DNA from 3 places in the Streptomyces sp. NPDC006476 genome. Region 1 is predicted to be linked to each of the others. Evidence: riboswitches for the same ligand, from Rfam matches in the RefSeq annotation. Region 1 holds a riboswitch; each other region holds the start of a gene.
The links. Region 1 has a riboswitch for cyclic di-AMP ahead of ABZZ74_RS07755 (NlpC/P60 family protein). Riboswitches for the same ligand answer to the same signal wherever they lie in the genome.
Positions count from the first base shown of each region.

Region 2: linked by a shared signal. The riboswitch ahead of ABZZ74_RS25905 (transglycosylase family protein) and the one ahead of ABZZ74_RS07755 (NlpC/P60 family protein) in region 1 are both predicted to bind cyclic di-AMP.
Region 3: linked by a shared signal. The riboswitch ahead of ABZZ74_RS32755 (transglycosylase SLT domain-containing protein) and the one ahead of ABZZ74_RS07755 (NlpC/P60 family protein) in region 1 are both predicted to bind cyclic di-AMP.

Region 1 covers NZ_JBEXPK010000005.1:130,380-137,371, reverse strand. Annotated here, with positions in the region: gene ABZZ74_RS07765 (M23 family metallopeptidase) at 1-1,396, shown strand, start outside; gene pcrA (DNA helicase PcrA) at 1,477-3,963, opposite strand; cyclic di-AMP (ydaO/yuaA leader) riboswitch at 4,204-4,375, shown strand; gene ABZZ74_RS07755 (NlpC/P60 family protein) at 4,383-5,537, shown strand; gene ABZZ74_RS07750 (tellurite resistance/C4-dicarboxylate transporter family protein) at 6,265-6,992, shown strand, end outside.
Region 2 covers NZ_JBEXPK010000023.1:98,056-105,047, forward strand. Annotated here, with positions in the region: gene ABZZ74_RS25895 (septum formation initiator family protein) at 1-320, opposite strand, end outside; gene eno (phosphopyruvate hydratase) at 465-1,751, opposite strand; gene ABZZ74_RS25905 (transglycosylase family protein) at 2,063-2,740, opposite strand; cyclic di-AMP (ydaO/yuaA leader) riboswitch at 2,744-2,914, opposite strand; gene ABZZ74_RS25910 (transglycosylase family protein) at 3,121-4,074, opposite strand; gene ABZZ74_RS25915 (cytochrome P450) at 4,264-5,535, opposite strand; gene ABZZ74_RS25920 (nucleoside triphosphate pyrophosphohydrolase) at 5,873-6,862, opposite strand; gene ABZZ74_RS25925 (SurA N-terminal domain-containing protein) at 6,970-6,992, opposite strand, start outside.
Region 3 covers NZ_JBEXPK010000035.1:44,465-51,456, forward strand. Annotated here, with positions in the region: gene ABZZ74_RS32740 (ATP-grasp domain-containing protein) at 1-1,196, shown strand, start outside; gene ABZZ74_RS32745 (FAD-dependent oxidoreductase) at 1,263-2,462, shown strand; gene ABZZ74_RS32750 (HAD family hydrolase) at 2,661-3,464, shown strand; gene ABZZ74_RS32755 (transglycosylase SLT domain-containing protein) at 3,474-3,956, opposite strand; cyclic di-AMP (ydaO/yuaA leader) riboswitch at 3,962-4,150, opposite strand; gene ABZZ74_RS32760 (polyprenyl synthetase family protein) at 4,790-5,800, shown strand; gene ABZZ74_RS32765 (CHRD domain-containing protein) at 6,059-6,992, shown strand, end outside.

The sequences.
Region 1 (6,992 bases):
GGCGCACTACGCGTCGTACGGCACCGAGGAGGCCCAGTACGGCGACTTCACCACGTACGGCGGCTACGACGCCAACGGTTTTCACACCGGCGCGCACACCACTACGACCTTCGCCGCCGACCCGCTCTTCGGCAGCCTCCCCGACGACGGCACCGGCTCCTACGACAGCACCCAATGGGCGACAGGCCACCACCAGACGCCGCACTACGACGCCTACGCGGCCCAGCACCACGCCGCCTATGACACCGGCGTGTACGAGACGGCCGCCTGGACCGGCGAACACCAGCATCTCTCGATGATCCCGGCGCAGGCCACCGGCCACGACGTCTCCGGGCAGTGGGACGCGAGCGCCTGGCTCCAGCCCGACCAGTCCGGTGGCGCGGCCGACCAGACCCAGCACTGGGAATGGGGCACGCAGACCTTCGACACGGGCGCGTACGACGCGACGCAGTGGAACTCCGACGTCCCGGTCGATCAAGGCGAACCGTTCGACCAGCAGGCGACCGCCCTCTTCGAACAGGTCGAGCACGGCTCCTACGACGAACCCGCCGGGGACGAGGGGGAGTTGACCGCCACGGGTGAGCCGCCCGCGGTGACGCCCCTGCTCGACGACCAGGAAGAGGTCACCCCCGCCCCGGCCTCACGCACCGCCGCCCGCAACGCGGCGCGCTCCCGCCGCCGTACGCCCGCCAGGCGCTCCGCGCTGCTGACCATCGCCGTGCCCTCGGCGTGTGTGATGGGGGTCGCGGGGATCGCCGCCGCGTCGGTCGGCACCTTCTCCGGCGACGACACCTCGACCACCGCCTCCGACGCGCCCACCGTGAAAGCGGCCGTCGCCAACAACAAGCTGGACGCGCAGCTGCGGAGCCTGTCCGCCGGCGCCGACGACTTCGCCGACCGGGCCAGCCGGACGCAGGAGCGCATCGACCTCAAGGCGCAGCAGGAGGCCGAGAAGAAGAAGGCGGCCGCGGAGGCGGCCCGCAAGGAGCGGCTGCGCCCCAAGTACGTCCTGCCGGTCACCCAGAAGGGGCTCAGCGCCTACTTCGGCCAGGCCGGCGTCAACTGGATGTCCGTGCACACCGGCATCGACTTCCCCGTCTCCTACGGCACCACGGTGATGGCCGCGACCGACGGCACCGTGCGCACGCAGTGGAACAGCGCCTACGGCAACATGTTGATCGTGACCGCGAAGGACGGCACGGAGACGTGGTACTGCCACCTCTCCAGCTACCGCGTCGCCTCCGGTACGACGGTGAAGGCCGGCCAGCCGATCGCGTACTCCGGGAACTCGGGCAACTCGACCGGCCCGCACCTGCACTTCGAGGTGCGTCCGGGCGGCGGCGCGCCGATAGACCCCCTGCCGTGGCTGCGCAGCCACGGACTTGACCCGACGTAGGCCGCCCAACTCTCCCCGTGAGCCCCCGCCCTTGGGGTGAATTCAATCAGGGTGAATTCAAGGGGTCGGGGGCTCAGTCCTCACAGCTTTTCGACCGGCGCGTACCTCAGCAGCAGCCGCTTCGGCTTGGCGTCGCCGAAGTCGATCGTCGCCTCCGCGTTGCCGCCCGTGCCCTTCACGGCCACGACCGTGCCGAGCCCGAACTGGTCGTGGGTGACCCGGTCGCCGACCGCCAGCGACACCACCGGCTTCTCGGAGGTCCGGCTGGTGGCGAACCCGGGCACCCCCGACGCCGACGAGCGCGAGCGGGAGGACGACAGGGAGGCCGCGACGCCGGACGCCGGTCCCGAGGAGACGGGAGACGTGGCGCCCGTCCGCTTCCAGTCCACGTGCTGCGCCGGGATCTCCTCCAGGAAGCGGGAGGGCGGGTTGTACGACGGCTGCCCCCAGGCGCTGCGCAGCGCGGAGCGGGTCAGATACAGCCGTTCACGCGCGCGCGTGATGCCGACGTACGCGAGCCGCCGCTCCTCCTCCAGCTCCTTGGTCTGGCCGAGGGCGCGCATGTGCGGGAAGACGCCGTCCTCCATGCCGGTGAGGAAGACCACCGGGAACTCCAGGCCCTTGGCGGTGTGCAGGGTCATCAGGGTGATGACCCCGGAGCCGTCCTCCTCCTCGTCGGGGATCTGGTCGGAGTCGGCGACCAGCGCGACCCGCTCCAGGAAGTCGGCGAGCCCCGGGGACTCCTCGCCCTCACCGGACTCCTGCTCGAACTCCAGGGCCACGGCCGCGAGTTCCTGGAGGTTCTCGATACGGGTCTCGTCCTGCGGGTCGGTGGAAGCCTGCAACTCGGCGAGGTAGCCGGTGCGTTCGAGCACCGCCTCCAGGACGGTCGCCGGGCCCGCGCCGGACTCGACGATCGTACGGAGGTCCTCCATCAGCGTGTTGAACTTCTTGACCGCGTTGGCGGAGCGCGCGGCCATGCCGTACGCCTCGTCGACACGGCGCAGCGCCTGCGGGAAGCTGATCTTCTCCCGCTGCGAGAGGGCGTCGATCATCGCCTCGGCGCGCTCGCCGATGCCGCGCTTGGGGACGTTCAGGATGCGGCGCAACGGCACCGAGTCCTCGGGGTTGGCCAACACGCGCAGATAGGCCAGGACGTCCCGGACCTCCTTGCGCTCGTAGAAGCGGACGCCCCCGACGACCTTGTAGGGCAGGCCGACACGGATGAAGACCTCTTCGAAGACACGGGACTGGGCGTTCGTCCGGTAGAAGACGGCGACGTCCCCGGCCTTCGCGTCACCCGCGTCGGTGAGACGGTCTATCTCGTCGGCGACGAACTGGGCCTCGTCGTGCTCGGTGTCGGCGACATAGCCCGTGATGCGCGCGCCCGCGCCGGCGTTGGTCCACAGGTTCTTGGGGCGGCGGGACTCGTTGCGCTCGATGACCGCGTTGGCCGCGGACAGGATCGTCTGGGTGGAGCGGTAGTTCTGCTCCAACAGGATCGTCGTCGCGTCCGGGTAGTCCTCCTCGAACTGGAGGATGTTGCGGATCGTCGCCCCGCGGAAGGCGTAGATCGACTGGTCCGCGTCACCCACCACGCACAACTCGGCGGGCGGGACGTCGTACTCGTTCGGCGGGACGTCGACGGGGTGCTCGCTCGTCCCCACCAGCTCGCGCACGAGCGCGTACTGGGCGTGGTTGGTGTCCTGGTACTCGTCGACCAGGACGTGCCGGAAACGGCGGCGGTAGTGCTCGGCGACGTCCGGGAAGGCGCGGAGCAGGTTGACCGTCGTCATGATCAGGTCGTCGAAGTCGAGGGCGTTCGCCTCGCGCAGCCGTGACTGGTAGAGGGCGTAGGCCTGGGCGAGGGTCTTCTCGAAGCCGTCGGTGGCCTGGGCGGCGAAGTCCTCCTCGTCGATCAGCTCGTTCTTCAGGTTGGAGATCTTGGCGCTGAAGGATTTCGGCGGGTAGCGCTTGGGGTCGAGGTCCAGGTCGCGGCAGACCAGGGCCATCAGGCGCTTGGAGTCGGCGGCGTCGTAGATCGAGAAGGACGAGGTGAAGCCGAGCTTCTTGCTCTCCCTGCGCAGGATGCGCACGCACGCGCTGTGGAAGGTCATCACCCACATCGCGTTCGCGCGCGGGCCGACGAGCTGCTCGACCCGCTCCTTCATCTCACCGGCGGCCTTGTTGGTGAAGGTGATCGCCAGGACCTGGCCCGGGTGCACGTTCCGCTCGGCCAGGAGGTAGGCGATGCGGTGGGTGAGGACACGGGTCTTGCCGGAGCCGGCACCGGCCACGATGAGCAGGGGGGCGCCATGGTGCACGACGGCCGCGCGCTGGTTCTCGTTCAGCCCGTCCAGCAGCGCCGCCGGGTCGATCGCCGGGCGGGGGGCGCCGTCGCGGTAATAGGCGTCCCGGTCCGGCGGCACGTCGAACTTCCCGCCGAACAGATCGTCCGGAACGGGCTCCGGTACGTGATCGTCCTCGGGCGGCGGCGGGGGTTCGTCCGCGGGCCCGCGAGGGGCTTGGAGGTCCGCCAGGAAGCTGTCGTCAAAGAGGCTGCTCATCGCTCTCCGAGTCTAGGGCGCCCCACTGACAGCCCGCCGCCGCCCTGAGAACATCGCCCGATCCGATACCTCGCACACGCTCCGTGGCGCGCCATCACCGCACGTGGCCGGGCGGGCGGGGCTGATCAAAGGTCACGGAAATGTATCGGACAAATCGAACATCAACCTTCACACGGACCACACGAGTTGGCTACCGTTCGGACGGGCCGTACGACCCCCACCGGCGAACCTCGCCGGGCCGTGCGGCCTCCGCCGAGTCCGGGGCGCCGCCGCGCAGCCGGAGCCGGGGACCCACGAGGACCTTGGGGTGAATCGGCCGGCCCCCTCCCGGGGACCGGGCCGTAGGGCAACCCTTCCGAACCACCCGCCCGAACCCGACAGCTAACCCGGTAGGCGGACGATGGAAGGAGTCGCCGGTCTTGGCGTCGCACCGCAAGACGCGTCCCGCCGTTACGCGCGTAGCAGGCATACGCACCCCCGCTCTCGCCACGGCCGCCCTCACCTCCGTGGCCCTGCTCTCCCAGTCGGCCAACGCCGCCCCCTCGGCCGACGGCAGCCCCAGCCTCGAGGAAGTCGAGAAGAAGGTCGACGACCTGTACCGCCAGGCGGAGTCGGCCACCGAGAAGTACAACGCGGCCAAGGAGAAGACCACCAAGCAGCGCAGACGGGTCGACTCCCTGCTCAACGACGTCGCCAAGCGCGCCCAGAAGCTCAACGAGGAGCGCGACAGGCTCGGCTCCTTCGCCGCCGCGCAGTACCGGACGGGTGCCGCCGCGCCCGACACGGCGACCTTCCTGCTCGCCGACTCCCCGCAGGACTACTTCGACCAGACGCAGCTGATGGGCCGGCTGACCGCCCGCCAGAAGAGCGCGGTCGACGACTACTTCACCGAGCAGTCCGCGACGATGAAGAAGCGCGAGGAGGCCTCCCGGAGCCTCGAGACGCTCAGCACGTCGCAGAGCGATCTGCAGACCGCCAAGGCCACGGTCCAGAAGAAGCTCTCCGACGCGCGCGAGCTGCTGTCGAAGCTGACGGCCGAGGAGAAGGCGCGGCTCGCGGCGATCGAGAAGAAGCAGCAGGAGGAGGCCGCGCGCAAGGCCGCGGAGCTGGCCCAGCAGCAGGCGGCGGCGCGGAAGGCCCAGGAGGGGACCACGTCCCAGGGCGGCACCTCCTCCTCGGACACCGGCACCACGGACTCCACGGACTCCTCCTACGCCGCCAAGGCCGCGAAGGCGCTCGCGTTCGCCCGCGCGCAGATCGGCAAGCCGTACGTCTGGGGCGCCACCGGTCCCGGCTCCTACGACTGCTCCGGCCTCACCCAGGCCGCCTGGAAGGCCGCGGGCGTGGACCTCCCGCGCACCACCTACGACCAGGTGAACGCGGGCACCACCGTCTCCCTCGCCGACGCCCAGCCCGGCGACCTGATCTTCTTCTACGACGACATCAGCCACGTCGGCGTCTACATCGGCAACGGCATGATGATCCACGCCCCCAAGCCGGGCGCGTACGTCCGCGAGGAGTCCATCTACTACGCCGGCGAATCAATCATCCACAGCGTGGTACGCCCGGCGTGAGGCGCCGGGCCGGGGCGCGCGGACGGTCTCGTGCGCCCCGTATGAGGCCGCCGGGCGCGCGACGCACTCGGCACACCACCCGGCGATGAGATGCGCGGCGCGCGACGGTCTCAGAGCGCCCGCCGACCCAGCGCGCGACAGGCGTGCGAAGCCGCTTCACGCGCCGCCGCACGACCGTGGGATGCGGGGCCCGCAAACACCTCCGCGCGGCCCCCAAACGTGCTGCAGCATGCGGCATCGCTTCCGCGCCACCGGCGGAGGGACGTGGGCACGCGACGGTCTCAGAGCGCCCGCCGACCCAGCGCGCGACAGGCGTGCGAAGCCGCTTCACGCGCCGCCGCACGACCGTGGGGCGCGGGGCCCGCAAACACCTCCGCGCGGCCCCCAAACGTGCTGCAGCATGCGGCATCGCTTCCGCGCCACCCGGCGGTGGGATGCGCGGCACGCGACGGCCTCTGAGCGCCCGCCGACCCAGCGCGCGACAGGCGTGCGAAGCCGCTTCGGGCGCCACCGGCCGTGGGGTGCGGGGCGCGCAAGCGGCTGGGGGCGGTCGGCTGCGGTTGCGGTAGGCGTGGGGCGTTGTTTGTGTGCCGTCGTGCACAGCCGCACTTCGGCGCGTAGGTGTCGGTCCGCGCCCATCCACCGCTCCGCGCGCCCGCGCGTATTTCCTTCCGACCGCGCGCGTGCCCTTCTCGGACGCCGGGCCGGGCTCCCTACCATCGGCCGCATGCCCGGCAGCCGCAGCCCCGTGCCCGACCGCTCCGCTCTCCTCGTCTGGTGGGCGCAGCGGCCGCCCGCGGCCGGGGCCGCCGTCATGGCGACCGGGATCCTGTCGGTCGGGCTTCAGCTGACGGGACACGAGACGGTGTCGCGGATCGCCCTCGTGCTGACCTGCGGGGGCTGGCTGGACCTGGCGGCGGACTTCGCCGCGCGGCTGCTGTGGGACCGGGAGAGTTGGCTGGCGGAGGCCAGGACGCCCGGGTCGCTCGCCGCCGTCGCGGCGACCGCCGTGCTCGGCACCCGCTTCTCGCTCCTGGGATGGCAGACCCTCGCGGAGGCTCTGCTCGCGCTGGCGGCCGTGCTGTGGCCGGTGCTGCTCGTGGACGTCGTACGGCACTGGCGGCGGCGCATGCCCGGCGCGGTGTTCCTGTGCTGCGTGGCCACCCAGGGGCTCGCCGTGCTCGGCGCCGTGCTCGCGGCCGCGGAGTCGACGGCGTGGCTCGCGCACACCGCGCTCGTGCTGTTCTGGCTCGGGCTCGTCCTCTACGGTCTCGCCTTCGCCCGGTTCGACCTGCGGCAGGTCGTGGAGGGCGCCGGCGATCAGTGGGTCGCGGGTGGCGCGCTCTCCATCTCGGCGCTGGCCGGCGCGAGACTCGTGGCCGCGGACAGCGCGTCCCTGTATCTGTGGAGCGGCGACGACCGCGGTGTCCTGCGCTCCGTCACCTTCGCGCTGCT
Region 2 (6,992 bases), on a different contig from region 1:
CGGATCTGCTGCTGGGCGTACGCGTCGTCCTGCCAGCGCGCCTTGAGGTCGCGCAGCTGCTCGACCCGCTGTCGTTCCTGTTGCTGCTGCCGCTCCAGGTCGGAGATCTGGGCGCGCTGGGAGACGTACTGACGCATCGGGTAGGCCAGCGCCACGACCAGCGTGCACACCACGAGCGCGAGCAGGGCCGCACGGCCGGTGAGGCGGGAGCGGCGGGCCTGGCGCCGGGTCTGGGAACGGTAGACACGGGCCGCGGTCTGCTCGCCGAGCAGCCGCAGTCTGGTCGCGGTGGAGAACCGGTCCCGGTCCTTCACGGCCATGTTCCCCGCCTCCCGTCACACGTGCGTACGTCCCCGCACACGGTACGGGACCGGTACGGGGACGTACGTACGACTGGCTAAGGCTTGACCCCGTAAGGATCAGCCGTCGACGGTGCTCAGCCCTTGGCGCTCAGCCCTTGGTGCTCAGCCCTTGAAGCGCGGGAACGCGCTGCGGCCCGCGTACACCGCCGCGTCGTCGAGGATCTCCTCGATGCGCAGCAGCTGGTTGTACTTGGCGACGCGCTCGGAGCGGGCCGGGGCGCCGGTCTTGATCTGGCCGCAGTTGGTGGCGACGGCCAGGTCGGCGATGGTGACGTCCTCGGTCTCGCCGGAACGGTGCGACATCATGCACTTGAAGCCGTTGCGCTGGGCCAGCTCGACGGCGTCCAGGGTCTCGGTCAGCGATCCGATCTGGTTCACCTTCACGAGCAGGGCGTTCGCGGTGCCCTCCTCGATGCCGCGGGCGAGGCGCTCGGGGTTGGTGACGAACAGGTCGTCGCCGACGATCTGGACCTTGTCGCCGAGCTTGTCGGTGAGCACCTTCCAGCCGGCCCAGTCGTCCTCGAACAGCGGGTCCTCGATGGAGACCAGCGGGTAGGCGGCGACGAGCTCCTCGTAGTACTCGGTCATCTCGGCGGCCGAGCGGGACTTGCCCTCGAACTCGTACTTGCCGTCCTTGTAGAACTCGGACGCGGCGACGTCGAGCGCGAGCGCGATCTGCTCGCCCGGGACGTACCCGGCCTGCTTGATGGCCTCGAGGATGAGGTCGAGGGCGGCGCGGTTGGACTCGAGGTTCGGGGCGAAGCCGCCCTCGTCACCGAGGCCGGTGGCCAGGCCCTTGCCCTTCAGGACCTTCTTCAGGGTGTGGTAGACCTCGGCACCCCAGCGCAGCGCCTCGGAGAAGGACTCCGCGCCGATCGGGGCGATCATGAACTCCTGGATGTCCACGTTGGAGTCGGCGTGCGAGCCGCCGTTCAGGATGTTCATCATCGGCACCGGCAGCAGGTGCGCGTTCGGGCCGCCCAGGTAGCGGAAGAGCGGGAGGTCGCTGGCCTCGGAGGCGGCGTGGGCAACGGCGAGGGAGACGCCGAGGATGGCGTTGGCGCCGAGGGAGCCCTTGTTGTCGGTGGCGTCCAGGTCGAACATCGCCTGGTCGATCAGGCGCTGCTCGGTGGCGTCGTACCCGACCAGCTCCGGGCCGATCTGCTCGATGACGGCGAGGACGGCCTTCTCGACGCCCTTGCCCTGGTAGCGGTTGGGGTCACCGTCGCGGAGCTCGATGGCCTCGAAGGCGCCCGTGGAGGCGCCGGACGGGACGGCGGCACGACCCGTGCTGCCGTCGTCGAGGCCGACCTCGACCTCGACCGTGGGGTTGCCTCGGGAGTCCAGGATTTCCCGGGCTACGACGACGTCGATGGACGGCACGAGCATCTCCTTCTTCCATGTGACGCGGCTGTGCAGCGCCGCGGTGGCTCTGCGAGACGAGCCTAACCGCCCAAGGCCGATCGGCCACGCCGCCGACCACCCCTTGGGCAGAACCGAGAGTAAATTGTTTCTGAACGGAACAAAGAGGGTGGGGCGCTCCCGCGTGAAAACGGTGCGAGCACCCGCGCATGAAAAAGCCCCGCCCCGGTGCGTACGGGGGAACACGCACCGGAGCGGGGAGCCCGTGGGGACGGGGGAGGCCCTCACGCGTTCTCCACACTGGGGAACACGGCGGTCAGGGCCCTGTGGTTCAGCTCTTACTTCAGGTGCAGCTGCTGACCCGGGTAGATCAGGTTGGCGTCGGCGATGATGTCCTTGTTCAGCTCGAACAGCTTCTTCCAGCCGCCCTTGACGCCGTGCTTGGCGGCGATGGAGCTGAGGGTGTCACCCTTGACGACCTTGTACTCGCCGTCACCCTTCTTGACCTTCTTGCCGGTCGGGGTGGTGACGGTCTTCTGGCTCTTGTGGGTCTTGGCGGCCGGACGCTCGGAGGAGCGGGAGGCGGCCTGCGACTCGGTCGAGCGGTTGGTGGTGCCGCTGGAGGCGCTCGCGCCGTTGTAGGCGGCGCTGGACAGGCCCTTGCCGCAGACCGGCCAGGCGCCCTTGCCCTGGGAGGCGAGGACCTTCTCGGCGACGGCTATCTGCTGCGCCTTGCTGGCCTGGTTGGCCTGCGGGGCGTAGGCGGTGCCGCCGTACGCGGCCCAGGTGGAGGCGGAGAACTGCAGGCCGCCGTAGTAACCGTTGCCGGTGTTGATGGACCAGTTGCCGCCCGACTCGCACTGGGCGACCGCGTCCCACTCGGAGGCGGTGGCTGCGGAGGCGTTGCCGGCCGCCATCAGCGGAGCGGCAATGGCGACACCGGTGACACCGGCGAGCGCGGCGGCACGGGTGGCCTTGGACGGACGACGGTGCTTGCCCTTGCCGGAAAACAGCATGGTTGATCCCCTCACCGACGCCTGCGAGGTGAGCTGTCGGGTTCGGGCCGGTTGAGTTGCCCGGCCGCGTCCTCGCTTTCACGAGACGCGGCTCCACCCCAAGCCGCCACCGTCAACTGCCCGGTGGGGCACTTACCTTGGGTCCCCCGCTCCTGCCTACGGCGCTGTCAAGCGACGACTGTTCCCGTACGGCCACTGGCAGGATTCGGCGTTGCGGCCGCCGGGGCTCGGATTGCCGAGCGGTGAAGACCGTAGACACGGAATCGGCGGAATTTCAAAGACGATCAGGGCTTCTGAGACTCATCCCACACTTTCGCCAAACCGGACATTCAGCGCGAAGCATGACGTGAACTCCCGTCTTTTTCCGCCCCGTTCGCCCCTTATTCAACCGGAAGTTCGAGCGTCTGACCGGCGGAGACATGGTTCGGGTCGGCGCCGATGGCCTGCTTGTTCGCGCCGTAGAGCGCGCGCCATCCGCCGTCCAGGCCAAGGCTGTCGGCGATGGAGCCGAGGGTGTCGCCGGCGTGCACGGTGTACGTGCCGCCCTTGGCGCTCTCGGTGACGGCCTCCTCGGCGCTCGGGCCGCGGTGCCGTCCGGCGCCCGTGGCGGAGGCGACGGCGCCGGTGTCGACGAGGCTCCAAGAGCCCACCGCCTGCTGCTCATTGTCCGAGTCGTCGCTTTTCGACGGACCTGTCGACGGACTGTCGGCCGCCCGTGAATCCGAGGGAGACACGGAGGGCGAGGCCGAGTTGTCCGATTTGTTGGACTTGCCCGCCGAAGGGGAGGGAGAGCCGGTGGAGGCGGAGAGCGACGGCGAGCCGTCCGTCGAGGAGGAGTCACCCGCCGAGTCGCCCGAGGAGTTGGACAGACCGGTGGAACCGGACCCGCCCGAGGTGTCGGACGAACCGGATGAACCGGACGAACCGCCGGACACACCGGTGTCGATGTCCACCGAGGCCGAGTCCTCGGTCAGCCCGGAGGTCAGTCCACAGGTGTGGAAGGCGCCGACGCCCTCGGCGTCGAGGATCTTCTCGGCGACGGCTATCTGCTGGTTGCGGCTGGCGAGGTCGGGGCGCTCGGCGTAGTCGAGGCCGCCGTACTTGTCCCAGTCGTCCTGGGTCAGCTTCAGGCCGCCGTAGAAACCGCCGCTGTTCTCGCTCCAGGAGCCGCCGGTCTCGCAGTTCGCCACCTTGTCCCACGTGGTCCCGTCGGCCGCGTTCGCGCTCGCCGCACCGAGAAGCGGGATGGCGATGGCGGAGCCGGTCACGCCGGCCGCGACGAGCAGGGCCGGAGCCTGGCGGGGGCGACGGTGACGACCGTTCCCGGAGAGCATGTGGGGGCCTTTCGCGAGACAGTACTGACCACGGCGCGTGAAGCGTGGGCCAAACCCTGGCGCCGCTGTTGATCCGTGAACGTATCGTCAGACGATCACTTGTCACAAGTTAATGCCGCGTAGATCACGTGAAGATCACAGACTTGAGCGCGTGTCATGTTTGTCCGGCGTTTGTCCGGCGGTGTCTCCTCATCCGGCCGGGGTGAACTCCACCGGAAGCGTGCGCAGTCCGCGCATGATGAGCCCGCCCCGCCACCTCAACTCGGCCGGGTCGGCCCCGAGTTGCAGATCCGGCAGTCGAGTGAGCAGCGTGGCCAGCGCGGTCTGGCCCTCCAACCGGGCCAGCGGGGCGCCGAGACAGTAGTGGATGCCGTGGCCGTAGCCGAGGTGTTGGTTGTCACGCCGGGCGAGGTCGAGGGTGTCGGGGTCGGCGAACCGCTCCGGGTCCCGGTCCGCGGCGGCCAGGACGACGAGGACCGGGTCGCCGGCCGCGATGTGCTGTCCGCCGATGGTGAGGGGTTCGGTGGCGAACCGCCAGGTGGCCAGCTCCACCGGGCCGTCGTAGCGCAGGAGTTCCTCGACGGCGGTCGCGAGCAGGGCCTCTTCGCCGGCCGCGAGGGAGTTCTGGAGGGCTTGCCGCTGCTCGGGGTGGGTGAGCAGGGCGTAGGTGCCGTTGCCGATGAGGTTGACGGTGGTCTCGAACCCGGCGAACAGCAGGATGAACGCCATCGCCGCGGCCTCGTTCTCGGTGAGGTGCTCGCCGTGGTCGGAGGCGCGGATGAGTCCGGAGATGAGGTCCTCGCCGGGAGCGGGCTCGTCCGGGAGGGCCTGGCGCTTCTTGTGGATGAGCTCGGCGAGGTACCCCCGCATCTTCTTCACCGACCGCGCGACTCCGCCCCTCGGTCCGCCCCCGTGCCGGATCATCATGCCCGCCCAGTCCCGGAAGTCGTCCTGGTCCTCGCGCGGGACGCCGAGGAGGTCGCAGATCGCGTAGATGGGGAGCGGGAAGGCGAACTCGTGGATGAGGTCCGCTTCCCCCTTCCCCGCGAACCCGTCGATGAGACGGTCCGTCAACTCCTGCACCCGCGGGGCGAACTCGGCGACCCGGCGCGGGGTGAAGGCCTTGCTGACGAGCCGGCGCAGCCGGGTGTGGTCCGGCGGGTCGATGTTGAGCAGATGCGTCATCAGCTCCGCCTTCCGCTCCCCCGGGATCCCCGTCCTGCCCCTGGCGTGGGCGGGTTCGTCGTGGTGCGCGGGGTTCTTGGAGAGCCGGCTGTCGGCGAGCGTCTGCTTGGCGTCGGCGTACCGGGTGACCAGCCAGGCCTCGACTCCGCTGGGCAGCGTGGTCCGGTGAACGGGGGCGTGCTCACGCAGCCACGCGTAGGCGGGGTAGGGGTCGGTGGCGAACTCCCAGCTGAAGAGTTCCGGGACGGTGCTGTCGGGAGCGGGATGGCTGGTCACTCCTCGACGGTATCCGGCCTCCCGCACCCGTCCAGACCTCGGCGCCAGGACTATGGCGGGCGGGGTGTCGGGCGACGGCGGACCGCGGGGCCGGGAGGACAGGGGACCGCCGGGCCGGGACTACGGGGGGCCGGGGGGCCGGGACGACAGGGGGCCGCTGTGCCGGGACGACGGCGGATCCCTATGCCAGGACGACAGCGGACCTCCGAGCCGAGCGACAGCGGATCGCCGGGCCGGAACGACAGCGCACCGCCGGACCAGAACGACAGCGCACCGCCGGACCAGAACGACAGCAGACCGCCGGACCAGGACGACAGGCCCTCAGCGGACCGCAGTACTAGGAGGACAGCCCCTCAGTGGCGCGCACCGCGTCTCGGTACGCCCGCGCCGCGACCCGCAGCGCCGCTTCCGGGTCCACGCCCTGCGCCTCCGCCCGCGCCGCCAGCGCAAGGAGCTCGTAGCCGATGCCCTCACCCGCCGGCAGCGGCACGTCCAGTCCCGCCGTCCGCACGCGGGACGCCAGCTTCGACGCGAGGGCGAGGCCCGGCTGGCCCAGGGGTATCCCGTCCGTCACCGACTCCCGCCGCTTCTCGATCGCCTTGGTGCGCAGCCAGTGCTCCTTGACCTCCTCCGGGGTCGTCGCCGTCTCGTCGCCGAAGACGTGCGGGTGGCGGTGGATGAGCTTGGCGACGATGCCGCCGGCCACGTCGTCGATGGAGAAGGGTGTCTCCGGGTCCTCCTCGGCGATGCGGGAGTGGAAGACGACCTGCAGCAGAACGTCGCCCAGTTCCTCGCGCAGCTCGTCGCGGTCGCCGTCCTCGATCGCCTCGACGAGTTCGTACGCCTCCTCGATGCCGTACTTCGCCAGCCCCTTGTGGGTCTGCTGGGAGGACCAGGGGCATTCGAGACGGATCCGGTCCATGACCTGGACGAGGTCGAGAAGGCGGGCGCCGGGCAGGTCGTAGGAGGCGGGGAGGAGCTCCAGGTCGGGCATGCTCACGCGTCCCGAACCGGCGAGCCGCGCGAGGCCGTCCGTGAGGGCCGGCTCGCCCTCGCCCGTGGCGACGAGCACGACCGTGCGGCCACCGGAGCAGGCGGCCACCAGTTCCTCGGCCGTCGGGGCCCCCTCGTCGACGGCGATCCCGGCTTCCCGCAGATACGGCAGCTGCGGATGCGCACCGTCCGCGCACAGCACACGGTCGGCCGCGTGCAATGCCTGCCACGCGGGCCAGGACAGCAAGCCGGGTGCCACCCGGTGGCTGGTGGTGAGCAGGACGATGCGGCCGGGGTCGACGGCGGCGTCTTCGGGTCGGCTGGTTGCGTTCACGGTTCGAAGCTAACCCACGTCACCGACGGCACCACGAGTTGTCCACAGGGCGGGAGGCTGGTTGTCCACAGGTGGGCGGCGCCGCCGTACCGTTCCTCCGGCTTCGGCTACGCCGACTGCTGGGTCGCCG
Region 3 (6,992 bases), on a different contig from region 1:
ACTATCCCTTGCACCACGGCGGCGTGGGTGCGATCCGCAGTCTGGGCCGGCTGGGCATCCCCATGTACGCGATCACCGAGGACGCCTACACGCCCGCCGCATCCTCCCGCTATCTCAAGCGGGCCTTCGTCTGGCCGACCACCGGCACGGAGGACCCCGGCCACCTGGTGGAGGGCCTGCTGCGCGTCGGGCGGCGCATCGGCCGCCCCACCGTCCTCCTGCCCACCGACGAGGAGGCCGCCGTCCTGATCGCCGAGCACCAGGGCGACCTCGCGGGCCGTTTCCTCTTCCCGCGTGTGGAGCCCGCCCTGCCGCGCCGCCTGGCGAGCAAGCAGGGCTTGCACGAACTGTGCGTGGAGCACGGCATCCCCAGCCCGACGGCCGCGTTCCCGCGGTCGTACGACGACATCGTGGCCTTCGCCGAGAAGGCCCGCTTCCCGGTGGTGGCCAAGAACCGCGAGGCGTTCCTGCGGCGCAGGCGGCCCGCGGTGAACGGCACGACACGCATCGGCACCCGCGAGGGCCTGCTGCGGCTGGCCCGCGACTGGGGCGAGCGGCCCGGGGTGATCCTCCAGGAGTACCTGCCCAGGGAGGACGCCGAGGACTGGATCGTGCACGCCTACTTCGACCAGGACTCCACCCCGCTCGCCATGTTCACCGGCGTGAAGGTGCGCTCCTGGCCCCCGCACGCCGGAATGACGGCGAACGCGTACGTCGTCGACAACCCGGAACTCGCCGACCTCGCCGCGCGTTTCATCAAGCAGATCGGCTTCACCGGCATCATCGACCTCGACCTGCGCTTCGACCGGCGCGACGGCCGGTACAAGCTGCTCGACTTCAACCCGCGCGTGGGCGCCCAGTTCCGGCTCTTCGAGAACGAGTCGGGGGTGGACGTCGTCCGCGCCATGCATCTGGACCTGACCGGCCGCACCGTCCCGGAGGGGGAACAGCGAGCCGGTCACCGGTACATCGTGGAGAACATCGACCTGCCCGCCCTGCTCGCCTACCGCCGCAGCGGCTACACGACGCCGCACGCGCCGGCCCGTGCGAGCGGGACGGAACTGGCCTGGCTCGCGGGTGACGACCCGCTGCCGTTCCTCACGATGCTCGCGCGCTTCGTGCGGCCGGGCGCGAAGCACCTGTATCAGCTGTGGCGGACCAACCGCCGCGGCGGCACCACCAGTTCGGGGGGCTAGCCGACCGTCAGCCGTCCGAGCCGAACCACACGAAGTGGCGAATTCAGCGTCCTGGGGAGGGACTTCGTGATTCAACCGGTTGCGATCATCGGCGCCGGGCCGTTCGGCCTGTCCACCGCCGCCCATCTGCGCGCACGCGGCATCCCGGTCCGCGTCTTCGGCGAGCCCATGGTCAGCTGGCGCGACCACATGCCCGCCGGGATGCTCCTGAAGTCGACGCCCGTGGCCTCCAGCCTCGACGCGCCGCAGCAGGGGCACACTCTCGCCGACTACTGCGACGCCGCCGGCATCAAGCGGCTGGTGACGGACGAGGACATCATCCCGGTCGAGACCTTCATCGCCTACGGCGAGTGGTTCCAGCAGAAGCTGGTGCCCGAGCTGGAGCGGGTGCGGGTGGTCTCGGTCGACCGGGGGAGCGGCGGCGGCTTCGAACTGAAGCTGGACTCCGGCGAGTTGTTCACCGCCCGCGCGGTCGTCGTGGCGACCGGCCTGCACGGCCTCGCCCACCTGCCCGCGGAACTGGCCGCGGCGCCGGACGGCCCCGCCCCCACGGGCCCGGTCTCCCACAGCTCACAGCACCACGACCTCACGCGCTACGCCGGCAAGGACCTGATCGTGGTCGGCGCCGGCCAGTCCGCGCTGGAGACGGCGGTGCTGGCGGCGGAGGCGGGCGCGCAGGTGAGGGTGGTCTCCCGGGGCCGCGGCAAGGTCGCCTTCGGGGCACCGCCCTGGAACCAGCCCAGGCTGCGCCCCGAGTCGCCCTTCGGCCGTGCCTGGTCGCTGTGGGCACTGAGCTACTACCCGCACCCGTACCGCCGTCTCCCGGCCGGGGCGCGCCACTATCTCGTCCGCCGGGTCCTCGGCCCGCTCGGCGCCTGGTGGCTGCGCGACCGCTTCGAGGGCAAGGTGCAGGTCACCGAGGTCGACAGGATCGTAGGAACCGACGCGGACGGTGGCAGCCCGACGCTCACGGTGCGCACCTTCGGCGGTCAGACCGAGAAGCTGGCGGCGGACCACGTCATCGCGGCGACCGGCTACCGCGTGGACATCGCGGCGATGGACTTCCTCGGGCCCGAGCTGCGCACCCGTGTCGCCGTCAGCCGTGGCGCGCCCCGGCTGGGCGCCGGGTACGTGTCCTCGGTCCCCGGCCTGTACTTCACCGGTCTGCCGGCCGCGGCCTCGTACGGACCGGTGATGCGGTTCGTCTGCGGCACGGGGTTCGCCTCCCCGAGGCTGGCGAGGCACCTGGCGGCGGCACACGGCTGAACCGCCCACCGCCGACCGGCGAGGAGCGCGTCCGCCCGGCGCGAGGCGCTCCTCGCGAGCTCCCCGACACCCGCCGGTGACAAGGGAGTTGAGCGACACCTGCCGGAGATACGGGAGTTGACGGAGGGGCGGGGGAGAACGGGCCGGTCGACCGGTTCGCGATGAGTCGGTGGGACGTGCGGTCCGTATTCTCTGATCATGGCCGCACCCACCGCATATGGACTCATCGCCACCGACCTGGACGGCACACTGCTCCGAGGTGACGACACCCTCTCCGACCGGTCTCTCGCCGCCCTCGCGCGCGTGGCCGGCGCCGGTGTCCGGCACCTCGTGGTGACCGGCCGGCCGGCTCCCAGAGTGCGGCCGCTCCTCGACGACCTGGGCGGTCGGGGGCTCGCGGTGTGCGGACAGGGCGCGCAGGTGTACGACCACCGCGCGGACCGTCTGCTGTGGTCCGTCACGCTGGACCGGGAGCTGGCCGAGACGGCCCTCGGCAAGATCGAGGCCGAGGTGGGACAGGTGTACGCGGCCGTCGACCAGGACGGCGTCGACGGCCTCACGCTCATCGAACCCGGGTACCTCATGCCGCACCCCACCCTGCCCGCCGTACGGGTCGGCCGGCGCGACGACCTGTGGTGCGAGCCCATCAGCAAGGTGCTGCTGCGCCATCCCGAGCTGTCCGACGACGAGTTGGCGGCGACGGCGCGCTCGGTGGTCGGCTCGCTGGCCACCGTCACCATGTCGGGGCCCGGGACCGTCGAACTCCAACCGTGCGGCATCACCAAGGCCACCGGGCTCGCGCTGGCCGCCGAACACCTGGGGCTCGGCCCGCGGCAGACCATCGCCTTCGGCGACATGCCCAACGACATCCCGATGTTCGACTGGGCCGCCCACGGCGTCGCGATGGCCAACGCCCATCCCGAACTCAAGGCGGTGGCCGACGAGATCACCCTGTCGAACGAGGACGACGGCATCGCCGTCGTCCTCGAGAGACTGTTCTGACCGGTCGGCTCAGTAGGCGCCGTACACGTTGTCGATCGAACCGTAGCGCGCGGCCGCGTAGTTGCAGGCGGCGGTGATGTTGGCGACCGGGTCGTAGGGGTCCCACGAGGTGCCGGACACGTGGTAGGCGGTGAAGGTCGGGTCGATGACCTGCAGCAGACCCTTGGACGGGGTGCCGGCGAGCGCGTTGGAGTCCCAGTTGTTGATCGCGTACGGGTTGCCCGAGGACTCGCGGATCACGTTGCGGTAGATGCCGTTGTAGGTGCCGGGGATCCCGTGCTGCGCCATGACCTGGAGGGAGGCCCGGATCCAGCCGTCGAGGTTGTTGGCGTAGCCCAGCGAGGTGGCGGTGGCCACGGTGGGGGTGGCGGCGGAGGCGCTGGTCGCGCCCACGATCGGCAGGGCGAGGACGGCGGCACCCGTGCCGATGACGGCGAGCTTGCGGACGATGCGGGAGCTTCTGGTACGGCGGTGCTGAGCGGCAGCGGACATGACGAGGTTCCTCTCCGTCGCCTGCGAGGTGAGCTGTCGGGTTCGGGCGGGAGATGCCCGGCCGCACCGCCGTACGGCGACACGACTTCACCCCGAGCCGGACCGGATGTCCTGGGACGTCCGAATCGGCGAACTACCTGGTTCCCCCGCTCCTGCCGTGCGTTCTCGGTTGGTGGAACGGGCGGCGGCAGGATTAGGCGTCCGCCCGACAGGCCGGGAACGTATGCGAGAGCACATGTCCGGAACAAGTCCCGAATTCACACATCACCCCTGTTGACCTTGGTCTGAGGCATATGGGGTGCTTGATCCTTTGCGGTTGCCAAGCCTCAACTCGGGCGCAGGAAAAGGCGGATCGGGAGAAATGCACCGGAATGCGGATCATGCTCAGGCGTGAGCCAAGTCACTGGTTTAGACAAGAGAGGCAAAACGGGCAATGCCCTCAACTCATAGTCAAACGGCCGCCCGTGGGGCAGAGGTGGCACTCGCCCGTTCCGCCATTGGTGAGCGTGTCGGCGGACAGGGGTATCGGGATGGTCTGACTGCCGAGGAATGCGTGGTCGTCACCGGGGAAAGGTTGACTGCCGGGCTCGGCGTCGGCTTCTGTTCGGGACACGCGCCGCCGCTCCTCTTCACGTCGGGCGCGTGAGTCGGTAAAAATCGGTTCATATCAGTTGATCAAATACATACCGGTCGTGATCCGATACCGCCCGGCCTGGACGGGTGGGCGGCATCGGTGATCGAAAGGTGACCGGATACGCTGACTTGAGTGATGGCAGCGACGTATCGACAAACCGCGTAACCGCCAGTAGACACCAGCAGACAGGAGACCCCTCGTGACCGTCGTCGGGCCGTTCGGGCTGAGCGTGCGGGACCAGGCTCTGGAAGCCGATGTCCAGGCCGGATTGGCGGCCGTCGAGGAGGGACTGCTCGAAGCCACCAAGAGTGAGGTCCCCTTCATCACGGAGGCCGCCCAGCACCTGGTGCGGGCGGGTGGAAAGCGCTTCAGGCCGCTGCTCGTGATGCTCGCCGCCCAGTTCGGCGACCCGTACGCGCCCGGAGTCGTGCCGTCCGCCGTGGTCGTGGAGCTGACCCACCTCGCCACGCTGTACCACGACGACGTCATGGACGAGGCGGCGGTGCGCCGCGGGGTCGACAGCGCGAACACCCGCTGGGGCAACTCGGTGGCGGTACTGACCGGCGACTTCCTCTTCGCGCGTGCCTCGCACATCCTGGCCGACCTCGGTCCGGAGGCCGTGCGGGTGCAGGCTGAGGCGTTCGAGCGACTGGTCACCGGACAGATCCTGGAGACCGCGGGACCACAGGACGGACGCGACCCGGTCGACCACTACCTGGACGTGCTCGGCGGCAAGACAGGGTCGCTGGTGGCCGTGTCCTGCCGGTTCGGCGCGATGATGTCGGGCGCCGACGAGACGGTCGTGGACGTGCTCACCCAGTACGGGGAGCGGCTCGGGGTCGCCTTCCAGCTCGCCGACGACGTCCTGGACATCGCGTCCGACTCGCACGAGTCGGGGAAGACGCCGGGGACGGACCTGCGCGAGGGCATCCCGACCCTGCCGGTGCTGCGGCTGCGCGAGCGGGCTGCGCGCCTCGGGCTGGCCGAGGACATCGCCCTGTGCGAGCTGCTCGACTCCGACCTCACCGACGACGAGCGGCACGCGGAGGCGCTGGCCGGGCTGCGGGCGCATCCCGCCCTGGAGCAGGCGCGGCGCGACACCGTGCGCTACGCGGAGGAGGCGCGCTCGGCGCTGGCGCCGCTGAGGGAGTGCGACGCGAAGCTGGCGCTGATGGAGATGTGCGACGCGGTGGTGCACCGCGCGGGCTGATCTGCCCACGCCCCCTCACCAGAGGGAATGCCCCTTTGGACGCGGCAGGGGACTCGTCCCCTGCACCGCCGTCGGCCCGGAAGGGCCTCGTTCCCCGGATGCCGTACGGGCTACAACGGACGGGCTGAGCCAGCCCTTCCCGGTGATGTGATGCGCATCACATCCTTGGACTGAGTCCAGTCTCAGATCGCTTCCGTACTCATACCCAGCAGGCCGACGCAGGGGGTGTCGGCCGGTCTACGGGGAGAAAACTGCATCATGGGCAAGAACACGACGTTCTCGAAGCGCCGTAAGAGCCTCATCGTCACCGCCCTCGCGGTGGCCGCCGCCGGCGGTGTCGCCGCCGCCACGATTCCCGCCTCCGCCACCACGGGCACCCGCGCCGACCACGCGGGTTCCACCGCGACCCTGCTCGCCACCAGCCTGCGCGGCGCCAACGAGGTGCCGGTGCAGGGCGGCCCGGCCGTGGGGGACAAGGACGGCGCCGCGCTGGAGTTCATCAAGGTCCGGGGCGACAAGGTGTCCGTCGCCGTGACCTGGCGCGGCACCGGCAGGCCGACCATGCTCCACATCCACCAGGGCGCCAAGGGCACCAACGGCGGCGTCAAGATCGACTTCAGCAAGCTCATCGCCAAGAAGGCCAAGGGCCACCACCTCACCGGTACCGTCAAGGTCGACGACCCGGCGCTGCTCGAGGCGCTGACCTCCGACCCCGGCTCCTTCTACGCCAACCTGCACACGTCCCGGTTCCCGGGCGGAGCCGTCCGCGGCCAGCTCCACAAGGTCGCCGTCGCCGCCTTCGACTTCCGCGACGCCCTGCACAACTTCCAGGCGTCCGTGGTCAAGGGCAAGCAGATCTACGAGTGCAAGCCGGCGGACGGCGGCGGGTACGCCTTCGCCCAGCGGGACGTCAGCGCCCTGCTCGGCGGCGGCATCAAGCACTCCTTCGTCGCCCCCAACTCCGGTACGCCGCAGTGGGTCGCACCCGACGGCAGCTCGGTGACCGGGGCCGTCCTGACCAAGACCCCGAACGGCAACGGCAACATCCCCGAGCTCGACCTGAAGGCCACGCAGTCCGGCAAGCACCGGGGCCTGCTCGCCGGCACCGCGGAGATCCTGCGGCTCAACACGGTCGGCGGAGTCGCTCCCTCCGGCAGCTGCACGCCGGGCGACATCGTCGGGGTTCCGTACC